Regions from separate parts of the Bradyrhizobium sp. USDA 4454 genome, predicted to be linked through region 2. Evidence: predicted binding sites of a transcription regulator. Region 2 holds the regulator's gene; each other region holds the start of a gene.

Region 1 (5,641 bases), 1.7 Mb from region 2:
GATCGCGCTGCTCGGCACCACGCTTGCGGCGCTGCTGGCGCTGCCGGTCAGCCTGCTGGCGGCGCGCAACATCATCCCGTCGAACTTGATCCGCTTCCCGGTGCGGCGCTTCCTGGACACGATCCGCGGCGTCGATACGCTGATCTGGGCGCTGGTCTGGATCAACGTCGTCGGGCTCGGCCCGTTCGCCGGCGTGCTCGCGATCATGGTCTCCGACTTCGGCGCATTCGGAAAACTGTTCTCCGAGGCGATCGAGGCGGCCGACCGCAAGCAGGTCGAGGGAATCCGCGCCGCCGGCGGCAATGCGCTGCATGAGATTCGTTTCGGGCTGCTGCCGCAGGTGCTGCCTGTCATCGCCGGGCAGGTGCTCTATTTCATCGAGTCGAACACGCGCTCGGCCACCATCATCGGCATCGTCGGCGCCGGCGGCATCGGCCTGCAACTCGCCGAGCAGATCCGCATGCTGGAATGGCAGAAGGTGTCGTTCCTGATCCTGATGATCCTGATCGCGGTCGCCGCGATCGACTTCATATCGAGCAAGCTGCGGTTTGCGATCATCGGCCAGCGTGCCGTGATCTAGCTAGAGCGTTTTCGAGCGAAGCGGACACCGGTTCGCCTGAAGAAAACGCGTCAAGACAAGAATCCGGAGCTTCGGTTCTGATTCAATCCGAACCGAAGCTGCTCTGGAATCGCCTCGCGCCGGCCGTTCGATTCCGCTGATCAGTTCGATCCGAACCGGGACACCAGGCCTGGAACAGGAAAAGCGCGGCACACCTCGACACACTCCGACCTGAGCCGCGCGACGACCGCATCGTCTGCTTTCGCCTGCAGGGCTGCGGCAATGAATTCGCCGATGCGATGCATTTCCGCGCCTCCCATGCCACGCGTGGTCGCCGCGGGTGTGCCGAGGCGGATACCGCTCGGCCTGAGCGGCGGGCGCGGATCGTCGGGAATAATTTGCTTGTTTGTGGTGATGGCGATGGCGTCGAGCAGGTCCTCGGCTGCTCGCCCGTCCAGTCCGGTATCGATGACCATCATGTGATTGTCGGTCCCATCCGTGACCAGCTTCATTCCGCGTTCCATCAGCGTTGCTGCCAGAACCTTGGCGTTGCGCAAAACCTGCCGCGCGTAGGTCTGGAAATCCGAGGTCGCTGCCTTGTTCAGAGTCACCGCGATACCGGCCACGACGTTCATGTGAGGTCCGCCCTGCAGGCCGGGAAAGACGGAAGCATCGATCCGACCGGCATGTTCCCTCCGGCACAGAATGATTCCGCCACGGGGGCCGCGCAACGTCTTGTGCGATGTCGTCGTCATAACGTCGAACCCGGCATCAAGCGGATTGCGCATGACATTCGCGGCGACCAGTCCGCCATAGTGGCTCACGTCGGCCATCGTGAGCGCGCCAACCTCGTCGGCGATGCTCTTGAATGCTGCATAGTCAAGGTCGCGCGGATAGGAACTGTAGCCGCACAACACCATTTTCGGACGCGCTTCACGCGCTGTCGCGCGCAACCCGTCGAAATCGATTGCTCCGCTCTTTGACGGGGCCGTCTTGTAGCGAATGAAGTTGAACAGACGTCCCATATGGGACACCGGCGCGCCGTGGGTGAGATGGCCGCCATGCGACAGGTCCATGGCGAGAATGGTGTCGCCCGGATTCAACAGGCCGAGATAGACGGCCTGATTCATCGGCGACCCGGAAAGAGGCTGAACATTGGCGTGCTCGGCGCGAAACAGCGAGCAGGCCCGCTGCCGCGCGAGGTTCTCGATCTGGTCCGTGAACTGCTGACCGCCGTAGTACCGGCGTCCCGGATAGCCCTCGGAATATTTGTTGGTGAAGACGGATCCGAGCAGTTCAAGCACCTCCGGGTAGGTGTAATTCTCGGATGGAATCAGTTCGACGCCGTCTTGCTGACGGCGCTCTTCCCCCGCAAGGGCGGCGGCGATCTCTTGATCGTTGATGGAAAGTTCATCGCGAAATGACGGCATGCTCGGGCTCCTCAACACGCTGTTGTTTCAGCAGATTGGTGCCCAGGCGATCGGCGCTAAAACCTTCGCGCTTCCCCGTGGTCGATTCCACGTCAGCTCGCCAGTCGCGCGACAGGACGAATGAGCACAGCGGCTCCTCGCGATGCAGCTTTTAGCCGATCTGCCGATCTTCCGCAACGGCCGTTGGCGTGGACTTTGTTGAGAGGCTTGACGTCGCACCTCGGATTGTAGAGGGGATCGTCAGCCGTTCTCGACCAGAAACTCGACGCGCTCGGCGGCGAACCGCGAGCGCTTGGTCACGAGCGGCTGGTCCAGCATGTCGACATCGGTTGCATCGACCACCAGCACCGGCCGTCCCAGCGGCAGGTCGAGCCGCGCCGCATCGGTGGCATCGGCAATCGCCGCGGTGATCCGGGTCGAGGCGCGGTGATAATCCTTCACGCCGTAATGTCCGAGCAGCTTCGTCATCGAATGAACGTTGGCGAACACGTTGCCGGCATCGGGAAATCGCTCGGCTGACAGCCATGTGGTGGAGACGCAGATCGGTGTCCGGTCGGCAAGCCGCACCGCTTCGATGCGGATCAGCGGCGCACCGATCTTCAGGCCCAGCTCGCGCGCGATGTCGCGGTTGGCAATATCCTCGCCGGCCTCGATCAACTGGCCGCGCGGCTCGTGGCCGCCGGCGCCGACGATTTCCGAGAAGCGCGTGCGCGAGCGCAGCGGATAGGCGAGGCGCTGGGCTTCGACATAGGTGCCGCTGCCGCGCTCGGCGCGCACCAGTCCGCGCTCCGCCAATGCGGCGAGCGCCCGCCGCACGGTGTGGCGATTGACGCGGTAAGTCTCGGCGATCTCCATTTCGCCGGGCAGCTTTTCGCCCGCGGTAAAGCGGCCGTCAGCGATGCCGCGCTCGATGCCGTCGGCGACCTGCCGCCACAAGGCGACGCCGGAACTTTCCTGCATGCTCATCGCGCGGTGATATCAGAAATCTTCAGTTTGTCACGAAACAGTCATGGCGCTCCGCTATCAAGTTGTCTAGTATCATAGACAACTTGATACAAGCAAGGTTGCCAATGAGTTCGATCGGACTAAACAGCAAACAAGCCCAGCGCAAGGCTGCGATGACGGTGCTGGCGCACTCAGCGGCTGCGGATATCGCAGGCCGGCTGGCGGCGATCGCAATGCCTGCGCACGAGAACCTCCGCGAGCCGGAAAACGGACTGGTGATGCTGCGCGGGCGGATCGGCGGCGACGGCGCGCCGTTCAATCTCGGCGAGGCGACGGTGTCGCGCGCGGCGGTGCAGCTTGCCACCGGCGAGGTCGGCTTCGGCTACACGCTCGGCCGCGATGCTGAGAAGGCGCGGATGATCGCGCTCTGCGACGCGATGGTGCAATCGGCGGCGTTGTCCGGCGAGGTGGAGACCAAGGTGATTGCGCCGCTGCGTGCCGGGATGAATGCCGAACGCGCCCGCAAGGCCGCCGAGACCGCGGCGACGCGGGTCGATTTCTACACGATGGTGCGCGGTGAGGGGTGATGCAATGACGACGATTGCCGAAATGCCCGCAGGCTTTGCCGACAAAGTGCTGTCGGCGCAATCCACCTTCCGTTCCGTGATGGATGCGATGGCGCGCCCGGGCAGCGTGCAGCGCGTCGCAGCAAGCGTCGGGGTGCCCGCCGGCATGATGCGCGGCGCGGCCGCGATCGCGCTGACGCTGTTCGATCACGACACGCCGATCTGGCTCGACAGTGCAATGTCGGCGACGCCGGACGTCGCCCGCTGGCTGAAATTTCACGCCGGCGCACCGGTGGTTGGGGACTCCTCGATCGCAAGCTTCGCGCTGATCGGCGAAGCCGCGAACCTGCCGGCGCTGGAGCGCTTCGCGTTCGGCAGCAGCGAATATCCGGACCGCTCGACCACGCTGATTCTCCAGGTCGACAGCCTGACGCAGGGGCCGGCCTTCGAGCTGAAAGGGCCCGGCATCGACGGCAGCGCGCTGCTGCAGGCGATGTTCAAGCCGCGTGACCTGTTCCAGCGGCTTGCAATCAACGAAGCCCTGTTCCCGCGCGGCATCGATGTCGTGCTGGTCCATGACGATGCCATTGTGGCGATCCCGCGCACCACGCGGCTGATCGCAAGCGGAGTGTGAGCGATGTATGTAGCCGTCAAGGGAGGCGAACGCGCCATCGAGAACGCTCATCGCCTGCTCGCGCACGAGCGGCGCGGCGATCGCGATGTGCCCGAGGTGACGCTGGCGCAGATCTCCGAGCAGCTCGCGCTCGGTGTCGATCGCGTGATGACCGAAGGCTCGCTGTACGACCGCGAGCTTGCGGCGCTGGCGATCAAGCAGGCGCGCGGCGATATGATCGAGGCGATCTTCCTGGTCCGCGCCTTCCGCGCCACGCTGCCGCGCTTCGGCGCCACCGAGCCGGTCAACACCGGCGAGATGCAGGTGCGGCGCCGGATCTCCTCGACCTTCAAGGACGTTCCGGGCGGCCAGATCCTGGGGCCGACCTTCGACTACACCCATCGCCTGCTCGATCCGCAGCTCGCGGAAGGTTTTGTGCCGGAGCAGCCGGCCACAGCGGAGGCCTCGTCGGCGGCGACGCCGCGGGTCACCGATATCCTCGGCCGCGATGGCCTGATCGAATCCTCGCCGCAGGCAGATAGCAACGCGCCGGTCGGCGACCTCACGCGCGAGCCGCTGAGCTTCCCGGCCGATCGCGATCTGCGGCTGCAGAACCTGGCGCGCGGCGACGAGGGCTTCCTGCTCGCGCTCGGCTATTCGACGCAGCGTGGCTATGGCCGTAATCACCCCTTCGCCGGCGAGATTCGCTTCGGCGAGGTCGAGGTCGAGCTGTTCGCCGAGGACGTCGGCTTCGCGGTGCCGCTCGGCTCGATCGAATTAACCGAATGCCAGATGGTCAACCAGTTCAAGGGCTCGACATCAGAGGCACCGTGCTTCACCCGCGGCTATGGCCTCGCCTTCGGCCAGAGCGAGCGCAAGACCATGTCGATGGCGCTGGTCGACCGCGCGCTGCGGGCACGCGAGCTCGGCGAGGAATCGGCGGCGCCGGCGCAGGACGAGGAGTTCGTGATGTCGCACTCCGACAATGTGCAGTCGACCGGCTTCGTCGAGCATCTCAAACTGCCGCACTATGTCGACTTCCAGTCCGAGCTCGGCCTGCTGCGCAAGCTGCGGCAGGAATTCGCCGAGGCCAATCAGGCGCTCGAACTGCAGGAGGCCGCGGAATGAACGCGCCGACATACAATTTCGCCTATCTCGACGAGCAGACCAAGCGGATGATCCGCCGCGCGATCCTCAAGGCGATCGCGATCCCCGGCTATCAGGTGCCGTTCGCCAGTCGCGAGATGCCGATGCCGTATGGCTGGGGCACCGGCGGCGTGCAGGTGACGGCCTCGATCCTCGGTCCTGACGACGTGCTGAAGGTGATCGACCAAGGCTCGGACGACACCACCAATGCGATCTCGATCCGCAAGTTCTTCGGCAAGACCGCTGATGTCGCGACCACGACCTCGACCACGGACGCGACCGTGATCCAGACCAGGCACCGCATTCCCGAGGCAACGCTGCACGCCGGACAGGTGCTGGTCTATCAGGTGCCGATCCCCGAGCCGTTGCGCTTCCTGGAGCC
Region 2 (5,641 bases):
CAGGCGCCCTCACCGCGCTCGAAGCCGAGATCGACCCGGGCGAAGACGGGGAGCAGATGCGACGAGGCGTTGGTCATGGCGTTCACTGCCGGTTTGAAGCCGACAATTGCCGCGCGCCTTGACGCCAGCGCAGCAACGGCCAGCTTCGGAAAACAAAACGGCCGCCTTTGCGGGCGGCACGTGGCGGGCATTCTATGCTGCGGCGGGTCCGTGTCAATCGCCAGGAGCCGGCCCTTTGCCGGGCTTCCTGCGCTGCCAAGCGAGCGCAATCCGGAGCATTCCGGTGCGGTGGAAAAGCCTCACAGCAATGCTTAACTTTCCGGAACATGTGGACGCACGGCCGCGGACTCTTGCGCCAGAGTCACGCCATATTGTAGCGTTTGGCCTGTCGGGTACGACATCTCGTGCGGCAGTACTGGACCCTCTAAGTAGCCTTTGTGTCTCGCGTAAACGTTCGGGCGCAACACCGCGCCCGGCGAGGGCTAAGGGATTCTGGCCGCAGGGATATTTGTCCAGATTTGGCTCGCAGCGCCGCTCCGATAACTGGCCGGCGCCATGCGAAAGGAAGAATGCGATGACGGTATTGACCTGGTCCGACGATCGCGTCGAGCAGCTGAAGAAGCTCTGGGAGTCTGGCCTGTCGGCCAGCCAGATCGCAGCGGAACTTGGCAATGTGACGCGAAACGCCGTGATCGGCAAAGTGCACCGGCTCGGCCTCTCCGGCCGCGCCAAGGCACCCTCCACGGCGGCGCCGCGGCAGCGCAAGGCGCGCCCCGCCCAGCACATGATGCGGGTGGCGCGCCCGGTCTCGCGCGGCAACACCGCGCTCGCGCACGCCTTCGAGGTCGAGATGGAGCCCGATCCGATCTCGTTCGACAATGTGGTGCCGATGAGCCAGCGGCTGTCGCTGCTCGAGCTCAACGAAGCCACCTGCCACTGGCCGGTCGGCGATCCATCGAGCCCGGAGTTCTTCTTCTGCGGCGGCAAGGCGCTCGCCGGCCTGCCCTATTGCGCGCATCACTCGCGCGTCGCCTACCAGCCCGCCGCCGATCGCCGCCGGCCGTCGGCGAAACCGCAGATCAAGTAGCACTCGGGAAAACTACGGAAGACCTGAAAAACAAATCCCCGCACAAGCGGGGATTTTTTTGTGGGGGCAAAGTCCGGAAGCATCACCAGTGTCGTCCCTGCCTAGTGCGCAATTGCGCACGGGGGCCGGGACCCATAACCACGAATGGGTGTTGTTAGAAAGCCGTCTGGCCGCTTGCCTATTGCGCCGGCCGCGGCGTATGGGTCCCGGCCTGCGCCGGGACGACGCCGTGTTGTGGCGTGTGATCGCTACGCAACCGCTACGGCTGCGGTTCGGCTTTCGCAAAGCGGTCGTCGAGCGCGTAGCCGGCGCCGCGCACGGTGCGGATCGGATCCTGCTCGCGGCCCGGATTGAGCAGCTTGCGCAGGCGGCCGATATGCACGTCGACGGTGCGCTCATCGATGTAGATGTCGCGGCCCCAGACGCTGTCGAGCAGCTGCTCGCGGCTGAACACGCGGCCGGGATGCTCGAGGAAGAATTCGAGCAGCCGATACTCGGTCGGACCGAGATCGATCGGACGGCCCGAGCGCGCCACGCGGCGCTTCTCGCGGTCGAGCTCGATGTCGCCATAGGTCAGGACGGTGGCGAGCCGCTCCGGGCTGGCGCGGCGCAGCAGGCCCTTCACCCGCGCCAGGAGTTCCGGCACCGAGAACGGCTTGACGATGTAATCGTCGGCGCCGGTGGCAAGCCCGCGCACCCGCTCGCTCTCCTCGCCCCGCGCGGTCAGCATGATGATCGGAAGCTGCTTGGTCTCGGGCCGCGCCCGCAGGCGGCGGCACAGCTCGATGCCGGACAGGCCCGGCAGCATCCAGTCGAGGACCACGAGGTCGGGAACGCGCTCCTTGAGGCGGGTATCGGCATCGTCGCCGCGCCCCACCGTTTCGACATCGTAGCCTTCGGCATCGAGGTTGTAGCGCAACAGCGTCGTCAGCGCTTCCTCGTCTTCGACTACCAGAATGCGTGCGCTCATCGGTCTAAATTCTCTCTCTGTGGTGATCCGTTGCCCAGACGCAAAACCGAAACGCCGTCGACTAGCTGTTACCCGGCACCGTGGTGGCAAAATTGGTCATGTCGCCCTTCGGGCGCTTGTCGGTGATCTGCTGGCCCTCGATCATGTAGAACACGGTCTCGGCGATGTTGGTGGCGTGATCGCCGATCCGCTCGATGTTCTTGGCGCAGAACATCAGATGGATGCAGAACGAGATGTTGCGCGGATCTTCCATCATGTAGGTGAGCAGCTCGCGGAACAGCGAGGTGCAGATCGCATCGACCTCCTCGTCGCCCTTCCAGACGTTCATCGCCGCCGGCAGATCGTGCGCGGCATAGGCGTCGAGCACCGACTTGACCTGCGACAGCACGAGATCGGTCATGTGCTCGAGGCCGCGGATCAGCTTCAGCGGCTGGAAATCGCTCTCCAGCGCCGCGACGCGCTTGCCCATGTTCTTGGCGAGATCGCCGATCCGCTCGAGGTCGGTGGCGACCCGCATCGCGCTGACGATCTCGCGCAGGTCGATCGCCATCGGCTGGCGGCGGGCGATCGTCAGCACCGCGCGCTCTTCGATGACGCGCTGCAGATTGTCGATCTCGATGTCGGCGGCGACCACGCGCTTGCCGAGCGCGACGTCGCGCCGGATCAGCGCGTCGACCGACTCGGTGATCATCCGCTCGACGAGGCCGCCCATCTCGGCGACCAGGCGGGTCAATTCCTGCAGGTCGCTGTCGAATGCCTTGGCGGTATGTTCGGAAGCCATCATCTCTCTCCTCAGCCCGGTCAACCGAACCGGCCGGTGATGTAGTCCTGGGTGCGTCGATCGCTCGGCGAGGTGAAGATCTTGTTGGTGTCGTCGAACTCGATCAGCTCGCCGAGATACATGAAGGCGGTCTTGTCGGAGACCCGCGCCGCCTGCTGCATGTTGTGGGTGACGATCGCGATCGTGTAATCCTCGGAGAGCTCCTGGATCAGCTCCTCGACCTTGGCGGTCGAGATCGGATCGAGCGCCGAGCACGGCTCGTCGAACAGGATCACCTCGGGACGCACCGCCACGGTGCGCGCGATGCACAACCGCTGCTGCTGGCCGCCGGACAGCGACAGGCCGGAGGCGTTCAGCTTGTCCTTGACCTCGTTCCACAGCGCGCCGCCGCGCAGCGCCTTCTCGACCCGGTCGTCCATCTCGGACTTCGAGATCTTCTCGTAGAGGCGGATGCCGAAGGCGATGTTCTCGTAGATCGTCATCGGGAACGGCGTCGGCTTCTGGAACACCATGCCGACCCGCGCGCGCAGCAGATTGAGGTCGAGCTTGGGATCGAGAATGTTGGTCTGGTCCAGCATCAGCTGGCCGGTGGCGCGCTGGCCCGGATAGAGATCATACATCCGGTTGAAGATGCGAAGCAGGGTCGACTTGCCGCAGCCGGATGGGCCGATGAACGCGGTGACGCGGTTGGTGCCGAGCGTCAGGTTGATGTTCTTGAGCGCGTGGTGCTCACCATAATAGAAGTTGAGGTTGCGCGCGGTGACCTTCGGCGCCGCTTCCGGCAATGGCACGTGGGGAGCGTGACTGGCGGAGGCTGTCGAAACTGAAAGCTCGGTCATTTTGCGGCCCTTTCGGCACCAAGGATACGCGCGCCGATATTCAACGCGAGCACGGTGAAGGTGATGAGCAGTGCGCCGCTCCACGCCAGTTCCTTCCAGTAGGCGTAGGGGCTCTGCACGAAGTTGTTGATGGTCACCGGCAGGTTGGCCATCGTCTTGGTCAAATCCCAGCTGAAGAACTGGTTCGACAGCGCGGTGAACAGCAGCGGCGCGGTCTCGCCGGCGACCCGCGCGGTCGCCAGCAGCACGCCGGTGATCAGGCCCGACCGGGCCGCACGATAAGCGATCCGCTTGATCACCAGCGAACGCGGCAGCCCGAGCGCGGAAGCCGCCTCGCGCAGCGGATTGGGCACCAGCAGCAGCATGTCCTCGGTGGTGCGCAGCACGACCGGGATCACGATCACGGCGAGCGCGAGGCTGCCTGCGATCGCCGAGAAGCCGCGCATCGGCACCACCACCGCACCATAGATGAACAGGCCGATGATGATCGACGGCGCGCTGAGCAGGATGTCGTTGATGAAGCGGATCACCGAGGTGAGCTTGTCGTGCTTGCCGTATTCGGCAAGATAGGTGCCGGCGAACAGGCCGAGCGGCGCGCCGATGCCGACGCCGATCACGGTCATGATGACCGAGCCGACGATGGCGTTGAGCAGGCCGCCCTCAGTCGAACCCGGCGGCGGCGTGTTCTGGGTGAACAGCTGCACGCTGAGGCCGGCGATGCCGTTGTAGAGCAGCGTGATCAGGATCAGCGCCAGCCAGGTGACGCCGAACAATGCGGCGCCGACGCAGAGCGTGCGGATGACGATGTCGCTGCGGCGGCGGGATTTGTAGATCGGGTTCATGGCGTCACTTTCCCGCCTTCTTCTCGAGCCGCATCAGCATCAGCCGCGCGCCGGCGAGCACAAAGAAGGTCAGCACGAACAGCAACAGGCCGAGCAGGATCAGGCCGGACTGGTGCAGGCCGTCGCTCTCGGCGAATTCGGAGGCGATCGCCGCCGAGATCGTGGTGCCCGGCGCGAAGATCGACGACGAGATGCGGAACGAATTGCCGATGATGAAGGTCACCGCCATGGTCTCGCCGAGCGCGCGGCCGAGCGCCAGCATGATGCCGCCGATCACGCCGACCCTTGTGTAGGGGATCACGACGCTGCGGACGACTTCCCAGGTGGTGCAGCCCATGCCGTAGGCGGCCTCCTTCAGCACCGGCGGCACGGTCTTGAACACGTCGACCGAAATCGCGGTGATGAAGGGCAGCACCATGATGGCGAGGATCAGCGCGGCGTTGAACAGGCTGAGATAGGACGGCGGGCCGGCAAACACCGCGCCGAGCACCGGAACGCCCTCGAAGATCCGGATCATGAACGGCTGGAACGTGTTGGCCAGGAACGGACCGAGCACGAAGAAGCCCCACATGCCGTAGATGATCGAGGGGATGCCGGCGAGCAGCTCGATGGCGATGCCGATCGGGCGACGCAGCATCTGCGGGCAGAGCTCGGTGAGGAACACGGCGATGCCGATGCCGACCGGGATCGCGATCAGCATGGCGATGATCGAGGTGATCAGCGTGCCGTAGATCGGGCCGAGCGCACCGAGCACCGGCGGATCGGCCGAGGGCGCCCAGCGCTGGGTCCAGAGGAAGGCGAAGCCGTATTCCTTCATCGCCGGCCAGGCGCCGACGATCAGCGACAGGATGATGCCGCCGAGGATCAGCAGGACCGAGATCGCCGAGATGCGGGTGATCCAATAGAAGGTGAGATCACCGAGCTTGAAGGCACTGAGGGCCTTGGCGCGATCGTAAGATCCCGCGGCTTCCATCACATCGCCCTGAACAGCCATGTCTGCCACGCCAATTCCCTCTTTACTATGTGAAAGCCACGCAAACCGCTACGCCCGAAGCGATCTTCAGTGACGCTCGTGACCGGGCACCGTTCCGGCCGCGCCGGCCGGAGGCGCGAACCCCGGAC
Region 3 (5,641 bases), 770 kb from region 2:
GGCCGTTGGCGATGACGGCGTTGTCCTGGGTCGAGGCGACGATCGCCAGATACACCGGGAAGGCGACGATCGCGATCCCGATCCACAGGATCACGTGAGCCAGATAACGCTGGAAGCCCTCCTCTTCGACCATCAGTAGGTCACCTTGCGTTCGACGAAGCGGAACTGGATTCCCGTCAGCACGACCACGATGACCATCAGGATCACCGACTGCGCCGCGGAGGAGCCGAGATTGCCGCCGAGCAGACCATCCGAATAGACCTTGTAGACCAGCGTCTCGGTCGCCTTGCCGGGGCCGCCGCGGGTCATCGTGTCGATGATGCCGAAAGTGTCGAAGAAAGCGTAGACGATGTTGATGACCAGCAGGAAGAAAATGGTCGGCGACAGCAGCGGGAAGATCACGGTCCAGAACCGCCGCATCGGGCGGGCGCCATCGATTGCCGCGGCCTCGATCACGCTCTTGGGGATGCTCTGGAGTCCGGCGAGGAAGAACAGGAAATTGTAGGAGATCTGCTTCCACGCCGCGGCAAGGATGATCAGGGCCGCCGCCTGGTCGCCGTCGAGCAGCGGATTCCAGTCAACCCCCATGGCGCGCAGATAGCGCGACAGCACGCCCAGCGAGGGGTGCAGCATGAAGACCCAGAGCACGCCGACCACCGGCGGGGCGACGGCATAGGGCCAGATCAGCAACGTGCGGTACAGCGTCGAGCCGCGCAGCGGCTTGTCGGCCATGACGGCGAGCAGCAGCGCAAACGACAGCGAGGACACCGCGATCGCAAATGAGAACGCGAAGGTCCTGATGATCGCGGCGAAATAGGCCGGTTCCTTGAACAGTTCGAGATAGTTCTCGAACCAGACGAAGCTGGTGGACAGGCCGAAGGCGTCCTGCAGCAGGAAGGACTGGATCACCGCCTGCGCGGCCGGCCAGTAGAAAAAGATCAGGACGATCGCGAGTTGCGGGGCAACCAGCGCGTAAGGCAACAGCTTTGATTGGAAAATTGCTTGCTTTTGCATGGCATCCAGAAAAATGGCAGGCCGCATGATGCGGCCTGCCGGGTCGTCGGTCTAGAGTCGGATTATTTCACGGCGGTCTTTTCAAACTGCCGTAGCATCTGGTTGCCGCGCTCGACGGCAGCGTCCAGCGCCTGCTTGGCGGTCTTCTTGCCGGCCAGAGCCTGCTCGATCTCTTCTGACCACATGTCGCGCAACTGCACCATGTTGCCGAGGCGCAGGCCGCGGGAGTTTTCGGTCGGCTCCTTGTTGGTGAGCTCGAGCAGCGGGGTCTCGAGATAGGGCTGATCCTTGTAGAAGCCCTCTTCCTTGGCCTTGGCGTAGGCGGCCTTGGTGATCGGCAGATAGCCCGACGCCTTGTGGATCCAGACCTGGCGATCGGTGTCCGAGAGGAAGGTCAGGAACTTGGCCACGCCCTTGTATTCCTCGGCGGACTTGCCGCCCATCACCCAGAGCGAGGCGCCGCCGATGATCGAGTTCTGCGGTGCGCCCTTGACGTCGGGATAATACGGCATCGGCGCGGCGGTGAAGTTGAACTTGGCCTGCGCCTTGACGTTGCCGAAGAACGCCGACGAAGTCAGGTAGATCGGGCACTCGCCCGAGGTGAAGCGGCCTTCGCCGGTGTTGGTGCGGCCGGCATAGTCGTAGATCTTGTCCTTCTGCAGCTCGACCAGGTTCTCGAGATGCTTGACCTGCAGCGGACCGTTGAATTCGAGCACGGTGTCGAACCCGTCGAGGCCATTGGCCTTGCTGGCGAGCGGCACGTTGTGCCAGGCCGACAGCTGCTCGAGATTGACCCAGGTGACCCACGAGCCGGAGAAGCCGCAGGTCGCGTAGCCGGCCGCCTTCAGCTTCTTGGCTTCCTCGAACACTTGCGGCCAGGTCTTCGGGATCTCCGCGATGTTGGCCTTCTTCATCGCGTCGAGATTGACCCACATCACCGTCGACGACGAGTTGAACGGGAACGACAGCATCTCGCCCTTCGAGGTCGAGTAGTAGCCGGTGATCGCGGGCAGGTAGACGCTCGGATCGAACTTCTCGCCGGCGTCGGCCATTAGCTTGTAGACCGGCTTCACGGCGCCGGTGGCAGCCATCATCGTCGCGGTGCCGACCTCGAACACCTGCATGATGTGCGGCGCGTTGCCGGCGCGGAATGCAGCGATGCCAGCGTTCATGGTGTCGGCGTAACCGCCCTTATAGGTCGGGATCACCTTGTAGTCGGACTGCGCGGAATTGAAGTCGTTGGCCAGCTTGACGATGACGTCGTTGTTGGCGCCGGTCATCGCGTGCCACCACTGAATCTCGGTCACTGCAAATGCAGGCGACGCGAATGCAAGCGTAGCGGCGGCGACAGCAGCGGCGCCCAATCGTCGAAAAATCATCAAAGCCCCTCCCGGTTGGAATGTCATCTTTCGTTGCGCGCGTTATCAGCGCCGGATGACGTTCAAATGACCGTATAAACGAAAGCCATCGTAGGGGGGAAGCCGCGACAAAGGGAAGCGGTAAAAAAGACGAAGATCGCACCCGGCGCCGTGCGGTGCAGCGTCAGACGCGACGCTGCACCGCAGGGCTGACGGATGGCTGTGTCAGCGCTTGCGCTGGGGGCCGCAGACCACGCCCTTGGCGACCAGGCCGTTGATCTCGTCCTTTGAGTAGCCGAACTCGCCGAGCACTTCCGTCGCGTGCTGGCTAAATTTCGGCGGCGTGCGGCGCAGGCTCGGCTTGGTGCGTTCGAGGCGGATCGGCGAGGCGACGCCCTTGTACCAATCCTTCTCGATGACGTCGCCGCGGTGGATCGTGTGCGGGTTGGTCAGCGCCTGGTCGATCTTCTGCACGGGGCCGGCCGGCAGACCGGCGGCGAGCAGCCGGTTGCACAGCGGCTCGGCCTCGTGCCGGCTGAACACGGCGGCAAGCTCGACCCGCAACGCGTCGCGGTTGGCGATGCGGTCCTTGTTGCGGGCAAAGCGCGGATCGGTGCCGAGCTCGGGCTTGCCGATTTCCTTGGCGAGCTTGCGGAAGGTGCCGTCATTGCCGACGCCGATGAAGATGTTGTCGGTCTTGGTCGGGAAGATCGCGTACGGCACGAGGTTGGGATGCTCGTTGCCGGTGAGCTGTGGCGGCTTGCCGTGCATGAAATAGTTGGCGGTGTGCGGATGCATGATCGCAAGCCCGGTCTCGTACAGGGTGGTCTCGATGAATTGGCCGAGCCCGGAGCGCTGCCGCTCCGACAGCGCCATCAGGATGCCGATCGCGGCATAGAGCCCGGTCGTGATGTCGACCAGCGGCACGCCGATACGCATCGGGCCGCTCTCCGGCGAGCCGGTGGCCGCGATCATGCCGGTCATCGCCTGGATGATTGCGTCATAGCCGGGATTGCCGCCGCGCGGGCCGTCGGCGCCGAAGCCGGAGATCCGGCAATGCACCAGGCGCGGAAATTTCGTGCGCAGCACGTCGTTGCCGATGCCCCATTTGTCGAGCGTGCCCGGCTTGAAATTCTCGATCAGCACGTCGGCGGTCTCGAGCATCTTCATCAGCACCGCGCGTCCGCCCTCGGAGGCGAGGTCGAGGCCGATCGAGCGCTTGTTGCGGTTGATGCCGACGAAATAGGCCGCGTCCTCCTCGTGGAAGGGAGGGCCCCAGTCGCGCACCTCGTCGCCGGCGGGCGGCTCGACCTTGATCACGTCGGCGCCGTGGTCGGCGAGAATCTGGGTGCAATACGGGCCGCCGAGCACGCGCGTCAGATCGATCACGCGCAGTCCGGTCATCGCGCCCGCAGCCGCTGGGGTATTCATGGAAACAACCTTCGCTCAGTTGGGATTGGACAATGCGGTCCCAGAGCTAGCGGTCTTCAGGCGAGGCAGCAATGCTTTGATCGGCGCAGGCCCATGCAGGGGGCAGCGCGGGCGTTCGCCAAGCGAACTGGCATCTGAAAGACAATGGTCCGCCACGTATCGCGGCGGACCATTGCGTGATGTGGAATGAGAGCGTTTTCGAGCGAAGTGGATACCGGTTGGCATGAAGAAAACGCGTCAAAAGAAGAATCTAGAGCCCCGTTCCGATTCAATCGGAACGGAAAGGGCTCTAGACGACGGTCAGCTTGACGTCGACATTGCCGCGGGTCGCGTTGGAATAGGGGCACACCTGGTGGGCCTTCTCGACCAGCGCTTCGGCCTCAGTACGGGACAGGCCGGGCAGCGAGACGGCGAGATCGACGGCGAGGCCGAAGCCGCCTTCCGAGCGCGGGCCGATGCCGACCGTCGAGGTCACCGCGGCGTCGGCGGGAACCTTGGGGCCGCCCTGCGAGGCCACGAATTTCATCGCGCCGATGAAGCAGGCGGCATAGCCGGCCGCGAACAGCTGCTCCGGATTGTTGCCGGCGCCACCGCCGCCACCGAGCTCCTTCGGGGTCGTGAGCTTGACATCGAGCGCGCCGTCGAGGGTTGCCGCATGGCCGTCGCGGCCGCCGGTTGCCTTGGCGCTGGTCTTGTAAAGCACGTTCACAGACATCGTGGTCTTCCTTGGTTTTGGATGGGCTTGAATTCGACAACGCGCATATTGCGCACAATTCGATTGTGAGCAATATAAAATATGCGGCCTCACATTTAATTGTTCGCAATTGAATCCGCGGTCCCGTAAGCCCAGAATGACCCGGACACGAGATGGATACGATGACGATTATGGGCAGGAAACAGACGGCGGCGGACCAGGCGCTGCGGCTCGACAACCAGATCTGCTTTGCGGTCTATTCGACCGCGCACGCGTTCAACCGCGTCTACAAGCCGCTGCTCGACCGGCTCGGGCTGACCTATCCGCAGTATCTTGTGATGCTGGCGCTGTGGGAGCGCGACGACGTGCCGGTGAAAGACCTCGGCGAGCGGCTATTCCTGGATTCCGGCACGCTGACGCCGCTCCTCAAGCGGCTGGAGGCGGCGGCGCTGATCAGGCGGACCCGCAGCAGCGCGGACGAGCGGATTGTCCTGATCACGCTGACGCCGCAGGGCCACGCGCTCCGCGAAAAGGCAAGAGCCATCCCGCAATCGATCCTCGCGGCCTCCGCCTGCACGGTCGGGGAGTTGCTGGCGATGAAGGACGAGATCGTCGCGCTGCGCGACCGGCTGAATAAGGTGCTGGGGGAGTAGCGGTGGCGGGGTGCGTCAAAAATGCTTCTTCGCAGAAGCCCGACCCGACCCGGATTTCAGGTACCGTTCGAATGCGACAGCGAGACGTTCGTCGCTGAACGCTACGTACGTTCGCAGCCGCCATGGCCCGTACTTCGAGGTATGTGGGACTTCGCCGGCATTGTGCTTTATTAGACGTGCAAGCACATCGTCAGTCATGCCGACATAGAAATGCTCGGCATCGAGACTCTCTAGAATGTAGCCGTATTTCATTGCGTATCCTCCACGTGAGTGAGGATACATCAGCAATCGGAACTCATAAAAAACAGCTTGCCTCGGCCCGCCGTCGCCCTTCGGGCTACGGCGGGGCAGCCTTCGCTCGCATCGCTACGAGGGACTTCCGGGCTTGCCCAGCCGAAGCTCGCGAAGCGAGCGAAGGCTGGTGGAGCCAGGCGGGATCGAACCGCCGACCTCTTGCATGCCATGCAAGCGCTCTCCCAGCTGAGCTATGG
Region 4 (5,641 bases), 3.2 Mb from region 2:
GGCGCGGATCTGACCAGCGCCGGCCTTGCCATGATGGTCGATGCCGCCGAGCGCGACGACGACATCGCGGACGCGTTGATCTCGCGCGGCGACCTGCCTCACCGCGTTCTTGCTGACCTGGTGATGCGATCGACGCCGCGCCGGCAGGCCCGGCTGCTCAAGCTCGCACGCCCCGAACTTCGCGACACGATCCGCGCCGCCATCGATGCCGGTGCGGCTCGCGCCTCCGCAAGCGCTCCAGCCACGATCGACGATGCGGAGGCGCGGGCCACGGTGATGTCAAAGCGCGCCCGGGTGGTGTGAGCGGTATCATGACATATGGTGACCGCAGGGCGGAGCGCGTCAGGCTCGACACGCGCCATCCCGTCAATCTGATGGGTGTCGACGGCACCTGGCGGCGGAGCTGCATCCTGCTCGACGTCTCGCAGAGCGGTGCCCGGCTCGAGGTCGAGGGGACACTCGACGTGCTGAAGGCGCAGGAGTTCTTCCTGGTGCTGTCCTCGCGGGGACTGGCGTTCCGGCGCTGCGAGCTGGTTCGTGTCGACGGCACCGAGATCGGCGTGAGATTTATCGAAGAACGAAGGCGAAAGGGACGCCCCGTCATCTGAACTGCCGGCTGCCGCGCCCTACTCGCGCTTGAAGCGATAGTCGAAGCGGTCGCCGTCCGCCGTGATCAAGCCGACCGTCGGGGCCGGGAAATGGATCGGCAGGATCAGCGTATCGGTCCCGGCGACCGAGGCAAAGAACTTCCGCCGCGACCGTGCCGACTGCTTCGGATCCCAATCCGGCTTGGCCGACCACTCCGGCTCGCGGCACTGGATCGCGTGATGCATCAGATCGCCGGCGACCACTGCGCGCTGCCCCTTCGAGACAATGTTGACACAGCAATGGCAGGGCGAATGGCCCGGCGTTGGCGTCAACGTGACGGTGTCATCGAGCGCGTAATCGTCGTCGACCAACAGCGCCTGCCCGGCCTCGACGATCGGCAGGCAATTGTCGCGAAACACCGTGCCGGGCGGATTGGCGCCCTTGGCGTGCTCGGCCTGCCAGGCCGCATACTCGCGCTTGTGGAAGACGTATTTCGCATTCGGGAAGGTCGGCACCCAGCGGCCGTCGCGCAGCGTCGTGTTCCAGCCGGTGTGGTCGATATGCAGATGGGTGCAGAACACGTAGTCGATCTGCTCGTAGGAGATGCCGAGCGCGAACAGCTCGTTGCGCCAGCGCTCCTTGCCCGGGAAGTCGAACGGCGGCGGGTGCCCCTTGTCCTCGCCGGTGCAGGTGTCGACCAGGATGGTGTAGCGCGGCGTCCGCACCACGAAGGTCTGGTAGGTGATCACCATCATGCCGCTGATGGCATCGAAGACCTCGGGCTCCATGGTGTTGAGGTGATGCTTGAACACGGCATCGTCATAGGTCGGGAAGAAATCCTGCGGTCGCCGCCACGGCCCCTCGCGCTCGATCACCGCGTCGATCGTGATGTCGCCGATCCTGATCTGCTTCATGCCGTTTCGCTCCCGCTTTTTTCTGAAGCGTAGCGGGCGGCCTCGCCTCCAACAAGCCGGGCACCGCGCAGCGCGCCATGCGGCTTTGCATTGCTGGAAACGGTCGTGCCGCTATTCGCTGGACAACTCGATGGAAAGCCTGCCTCGTCTTGTCATCTCGCCGTAACAAAAATCGTGCGACTGAAGCGGCTCGCCGTATCGAGGACAACGCCATGACCGCACCAAAACCTTCCCGCCCCAAGATTGCCGAAACCGTGATCGAGCCGACGGTCAAGCTGCGCGAGGTCAAGGTCGGACGCTGCTGCGAAGTGCTCGGCGACACCGCGATCGAATACACCGAGCTTGGCGATTTTTCCTATCTCGGCAGTGGGTGCATCGTCGCCGACGCCGTGATCGGCCGCTTCTGCGCGATTGCGGCGCAGGTCCGGATCGGTGCGCCCAATCATCCGCTGGAGCGCCCCTCCCAGCATCGCTTCACCTATTGCCCGGAATACTACACGGACACCGCCGAGCGAGATCATGACTTCTTCAAGAACAGACGCGCGGACCGCGTCGTGATCGGCAACGACGTCTGGATCGGCCATGGCGTGATCGTGCTGCCCGGCGTCACCGTCGGCGACGGCGCGGTGCTGGCGGCCGGCGCGGTGGTCTCGCGCGACGTCGCGCCCTACACCATCGTCGGCGGCGTGCCGGCCCGGCCGATCAAGGAGCGGTTCAGCCGCAAGATCGCCGCCGAGCTGTCGCAGATCGCCTGGTGGAATTGGCCGCCCGAGACCATCTGGGAGCGCCTGGGCGAATTCCAGTCCAGCGACGTCGAGGCGTTTTGCGCGCGGTGGAAGACGTGACCATGAGCACGGACCCGGATTTCGCTTCGCTCCATCCGGGCTACGAAGTCAAATGGCTCTATTCTGTAGCCCGGATGGAGCGAAGCGAAATCCGGGTCAGTCCTTCCGCTCGCCGAAGTCGCGATTGTCCATCGCACCGCTGCCACCCCAATCCGGTGGCAACGCCCCATTCCGGATGTATCGGTGAAGAGACGTATGTTGCCAGTCGGCAGGCGACGAGACGAGCCGGTGTTTGGTCGGATTGTAGTGCAGTAGTCGACGCAACGCTCAAGATCGCGTTCGTTGCGGATGGTGCGTTCCCAAAACCGTCTCTGCCAAAGCGGGTATTCGCCGCGGTGGTTCGCGGAAAGCGGCACGCCGGAGGCGGCAACGGCGCGCGTGAAAAGGCTCTTGATCTGCCGCCAGCGATCCGGGAAGTCGCTGTCGCCGGGTGGAAGCGTCATCACCGTATGCAGGTGGTCTGGCAGGACCGCGATGGCATCCAGCGTGAACGGCTTCTTGGCGCGCGCTGCGCGAAAGGCAGCGCGTAACAGCCCGATGTGCTCGACCGGTAGCGACGAGGTCCGATTTTCCAAGGTGACCGTGAAGAAGAACGTGCCGCCGGGTATGAAGTTGCGCCGATATTGCACCATATGGACAGACTATCCCGGATTTCGCTTCGCTGCATCCGGGCTACAAAGGGTGCGAGATTTGGTCGCCCTAGCTCCGCAACCCCGGCGCTTCGTGGCCGGTGCGCGCGACATATTCGGTGTAGCCGCCGCCATATTGATGGATGCCGTCGGGCGTCAGCTCGAGCACGCGGTTGGAGAGCGCGGCGAGGAAATGCCGGTCATGCGAGACGAACAGCATGGTGCCCTCGAACTCGCTGAGCGCTGATATCAGCATTTCCTTGGTGGCGAGATCGAGGTGGTTGGTCGGCTCGTCCAGCACCAGGAAGTTCGGCGGATCGAACAGCATCTTGGCCATCACCAGCCGCGCCTTCTCGCCGCCTGACAGCACCCGGCACTTCTTCTCGACATCGTCACCGGAGAAGCCGAAGCACCCGGCGAGCGCGCGCAGCGAGCCCTGCCCGGCTTGCGGAAACGCATCCTCCAGCGACTGGAACACGGTGCGCTCGCCGTCGAGCAGATCCATCGCGTGCTGGGCGAAATAGCCCATCTTGACGCTTCCGCCGATCGCGACCGCGCCGTCGTCCGGCTCGGTCGAACCGGCGACCAGCTTCAAGAGCGTCGACTTGCCGGCGCCGTTGATGCCCATCACGCACCAGCGCTCCTTGCGGCGGATCATGAAGTCGAACCCGTCATAGATGCGCTTGCTGCCATAGGCCTTGTGGACGTTCTTCAGGCTGACCACGTCCTCGCCGGAGCGCGGCGCCGGCTGGAATTCGAACGCCACGCTCTGCCGCCGGCGCGGCGGCTCGACCCGCTCGATCTTGTCGAGCTTCTTGACCCGGCTCTGCACCTGGGCGGCGTGCGAGGCGCGCGCCTTGAAGCGCTCGATGAACTTGATCTCCTTGGCGAGCATCGCCTGCTGCCGCTCGAACTGCGCCTGCTGCTGCTTGTCGGAGAGCGCGCGCTGCTGTTCGTAGAATTCGTAATTGCCGGAATAGGTAGTGAGCTGCCCGGCGTCGATCTCGACCACCTTGTTGATGATGCGGTTGATGAACTCGCGGTCGTGCGAGGTCATCAGCAGCGCGCCCTCATAGCCTTTCAGGAACTGCTCGAGCCAGATCAGGCTTTCGAGATCGAGATGGTTGCTCGGCTCGTCGAGCAGCATGACGTCAGGCCGCATCAGCAGGATGCGCGCCAACGCCACGCGCATCTTCCAGCCGCCGGAGAGCTTGCCGACGTCGCCGTCCATCATCTCCTGGCTGAAGCCGAGACCGGCCAGCGCCTCGCGCGCACGGCCGTCGAGCGCGTAGCCATCGAGCTCCTCGAATTGGTGCTGCACCTCGCCATAGCGCGCGATGATGTCGTCCATCTCGTCCGCCTTGTCGGGATCGGCCATTGCGGCCTCGAGTTCCCGGAGTTCGGCCGCGACCACGCTGACCGGCCCTGCCCCGTCCATCACCTCGGCGACCGCGCTGCGGCCGCTCATCTCGCCGACATCCTGGCTGAAATAGCCGATCGAGATGCCGCGATCGAGCGAGACCTGGCCTTCATCCGGGATTTCGCGGCCCGAGATCATGCGGAACAGCGTGGTCTTGCCGGCGCCGTTCGGCCCGACCAGGCCGATCTTCTCGCCCTTCTGGAGCGCCGCGGAGGCTTCGATGAAGAGGATCTGGTGGCCGACTTGCTTGGAGACGTTATCGAGGCGGATCATGCTCAAATACTGGGGACTCGGGGGTTGCGGCCTCTTATTCGATCTCGGACGTGGGTGGAAGCCCATTCCGCGGTTTCGCGCCGCGCGCCAATGCATGCCACGATCGTTGCCGATCGAATATGACAGGACATCCTTCCGCGATCGGTTCCGGGGCGTCACATGCAAGTCTGGTTTCTCTATCTCCTCGCGCTCGGCGCCGGCATTGCCGTCGCCGTTCAACAGGTCCTGAACGGCAATCTCAGGTCCGCCTTGAACTCGCCGGCCTGGGCCGGGCTCGTGAGCTATCTCGGCGGTCTCGTGACGATGGCGGTCGTGCTGGTCGCAACCCGCGAGCCGGTGCCGTCCTGGAAGCTGGTCTCGGCGGTGCCGTGGTGGGCCTGGAGCGGCGGCATCCTCGGCGGCATTTTCATCCTCTTGATGATCCTGCTGCTGCCGTCGCTCGGCGCCGCGACGCTGCTGGCGCTGGTGGTCGCGGGTCAGATGATCGCGGGCATCGCGATGGACCATTTTGGAATGTTCGGGCTGGCGCAGCATCCGGTGTCGATTTCACGGCTGGCCGGCGTCGCGCTGATCATCGGCGGCGTGCTCCTGATCAAGGATTGAACACGTCAGCAAACGCCGATGCGACAAGCCCGGATGTGGCGTTAGTGGCGCTTGAAATACTGCACGTCGCGCTCGTGCTTCTCGGCCGCCGCGCGCGACTTGAAGGTGCCGAGATTGCGGCGCTTGCCGGTCTTCGGATCGACCTTGCGGGAATACAGCCGGTACTCGCCGGAACGCAGCTTGCGGATCATGACATCGCCTCGCCTATGCGTTTCGCATATCAACGAGATGCCGGCGTGAGCGTTCCTGTTTGGCTAGAAGCAGAGATTGGTCACGGCGTTGCCGCGCTTGTCCTTGATGACATAGGGACAGCGGGCGCGCTCCAGCGCCTTCTTGGCATCCTCGTCGCCGAGTGCGGCCGCGCGCTCG

Evidence for each region. The regulator PhoB, encoded in region 2, activates phosphate uptake and scavenging genes when phosphate is short. The targets are predictions, from matches to a motif close to TGTCATNNANCTGTCAT.
Region 1: the regulator PhoB is predicted to act here: its motif matches at 2,984-3,000, upstream of phnF (phosphonate metabolism transcriptional regulator PhnF).
Region 3: the regulator PhoB is predicted to act here: its motif matches at 2,449-2,465, upstream of ugpB (sn-glycerol-3-phosphate ABC transporter substrate-binding protein UgpB).
Region 4: the regulator PhoB is predicted to act here: its motif matches at 1,653-1,669, upstream of ACVIW0_RS20930 (DapH/DapD/GlmU-related protein).

What each region holds. Positions count from the first base shown of each region.
Region 1 covers NZ_JBTRCN010000001.1:5,978,441-5,984,081, reverse strand. Annotated here, with positions in the region: gene phnE (phosphonate ABC transporter, permease protein PhnE) at 1-580, shown strand, start outside; gene ACVIW0_RS27835 (serine hydroxymethyltransferase) at 721-1,989, opposite strand; ZMP/ZTP riboswitch at 2,023-2,107, opposite strand; gene phnF (phosphonate metabolism transcriptional regulator PhnF) at 2,230-2,955, opposite strand; gene phnG (phosphonate C-P lyase system protein PhnG) at 3,060-3,521, shown strand; gene phnH (phosphonate C-P lyase system protein PhnH) at 3,526-4,134, shown strand; gene ACVIW0_RS27815 (carbon-phosphorus lyase complex subunit) at 4,138-5,241, shown strand; gene ACVIW0_RS27810 (alpha-D-ribose 1-methylphosphonate 5-phosphate C-P-lyase PhnJ) at 5,238-5,641, shown strand, end outside.
Region 2 covers NZ_JBTRCN010000001.1:7,635,827-7,641,467, forward strand. Annotated here, with positions in the region: gene ACVIW0_RS35565 (acetylornithine transaminase) at 1-77, opposite strand, end outside; gene ACVIW0_RS35570 (hypothetical protein) at 76-315, shown strand; gene ACVIW0_RS35575 (GcrA family cell cycle regulator) at 575-1,087, shown strand; gene phoB (phosphate regulon transcriptional regulator PhoB) at 1,347-2,057, opposite strand; gene phoU (phosphate signaling complex protein PhoU) at 2,119-2,838, opposite strand; gene pstB (phosphate ABC transporter ATP-binding protein PstB) at 2,859-3,677, opposite strand; gene pstA (phosphate ABC transporter permease PstA) at 3,674-4,519, opposite strand; gene pstC (phosphate ABC transporter permease subunit PstC) at 4,524-5,513, opposite strand.
Region 3 covers NZ_JBTRCN010000001.1:8,406,017-8,411,657, reverse strand. Annotated here, with positions in the region: gene ugpE (sn-glycerol-3-phosphate ABC transporter permease UgpE) at 1-133, opposite strand, end outside; gene ugpA (sn-glycerol-3-phosphate ABC transporter permease UgpA) at 133-1,014, opposite strand; gene ugpB (sn-glycerol-3-phosphate ABC transporter substrate-binding protein UgpB) at 1,077-2,393, opposite strand; gene ACVIW0_RS39090 (CaiB/BaiF CoA transferase family protein) at 2,598-3,803, opposite strand; gene ACVIW0_RS39085 (organic hydroperoxide resistance protein) at 4,093-4,518, opposite strand; gene ACVIW0_RS39080 (MarR family winged helix-turn-helix transcriptional regulator) at 4,689-5,150, shown strand; gene ACVIW0_RS39075 (GIY-YIG nuclease family protein) at 5,166-5,402, opposite strand; tRNA gene ACVIW0_RS39070 (tRNA-Ala) at 5,570-5,641, opposite strand, start outside.
Region 4 covers NZ_JBTRCN010000001.1:4,448,343-4,453,983, forward strand. Annotated here, with positions in the region: gene ACVIW0_RS20915 (DUF2336 domain-containing protein) at 1-303, shown strand, start outside; gene ACVIW0_RS20920 (PilZ domain-containing protein) at 312-608, shown strand; gene ACVIW0_RS20925 (MBL fold metallo-hydrolase) at 627-1,502, opposite strand; gene ACVIW0_RS20930 (DapH/DapD/GlmU-related protein) at 1,715-2,347, shown strand; partial or broken gene ACVIW0_RS20935 (REP-associated tyrosine transposase) at 2,444-2,979, opposite strand; gene ACVIW0_RS20940 (ABC-F family ATP-binding cassette domain-containing protein) at 3,047-4,669, opposite strand; gene ACVIW0_RS20945 (DMT family transporter) at 4,829-5,272, shown strand; gene ACVIW0_RS20950 (hypothetical protein) at 5,314-5,463, opposite strand; gene ACVIW0_RS20955 (tetratricopeptide repeat protein) at 5,527-5,641, opposite strand, start outside.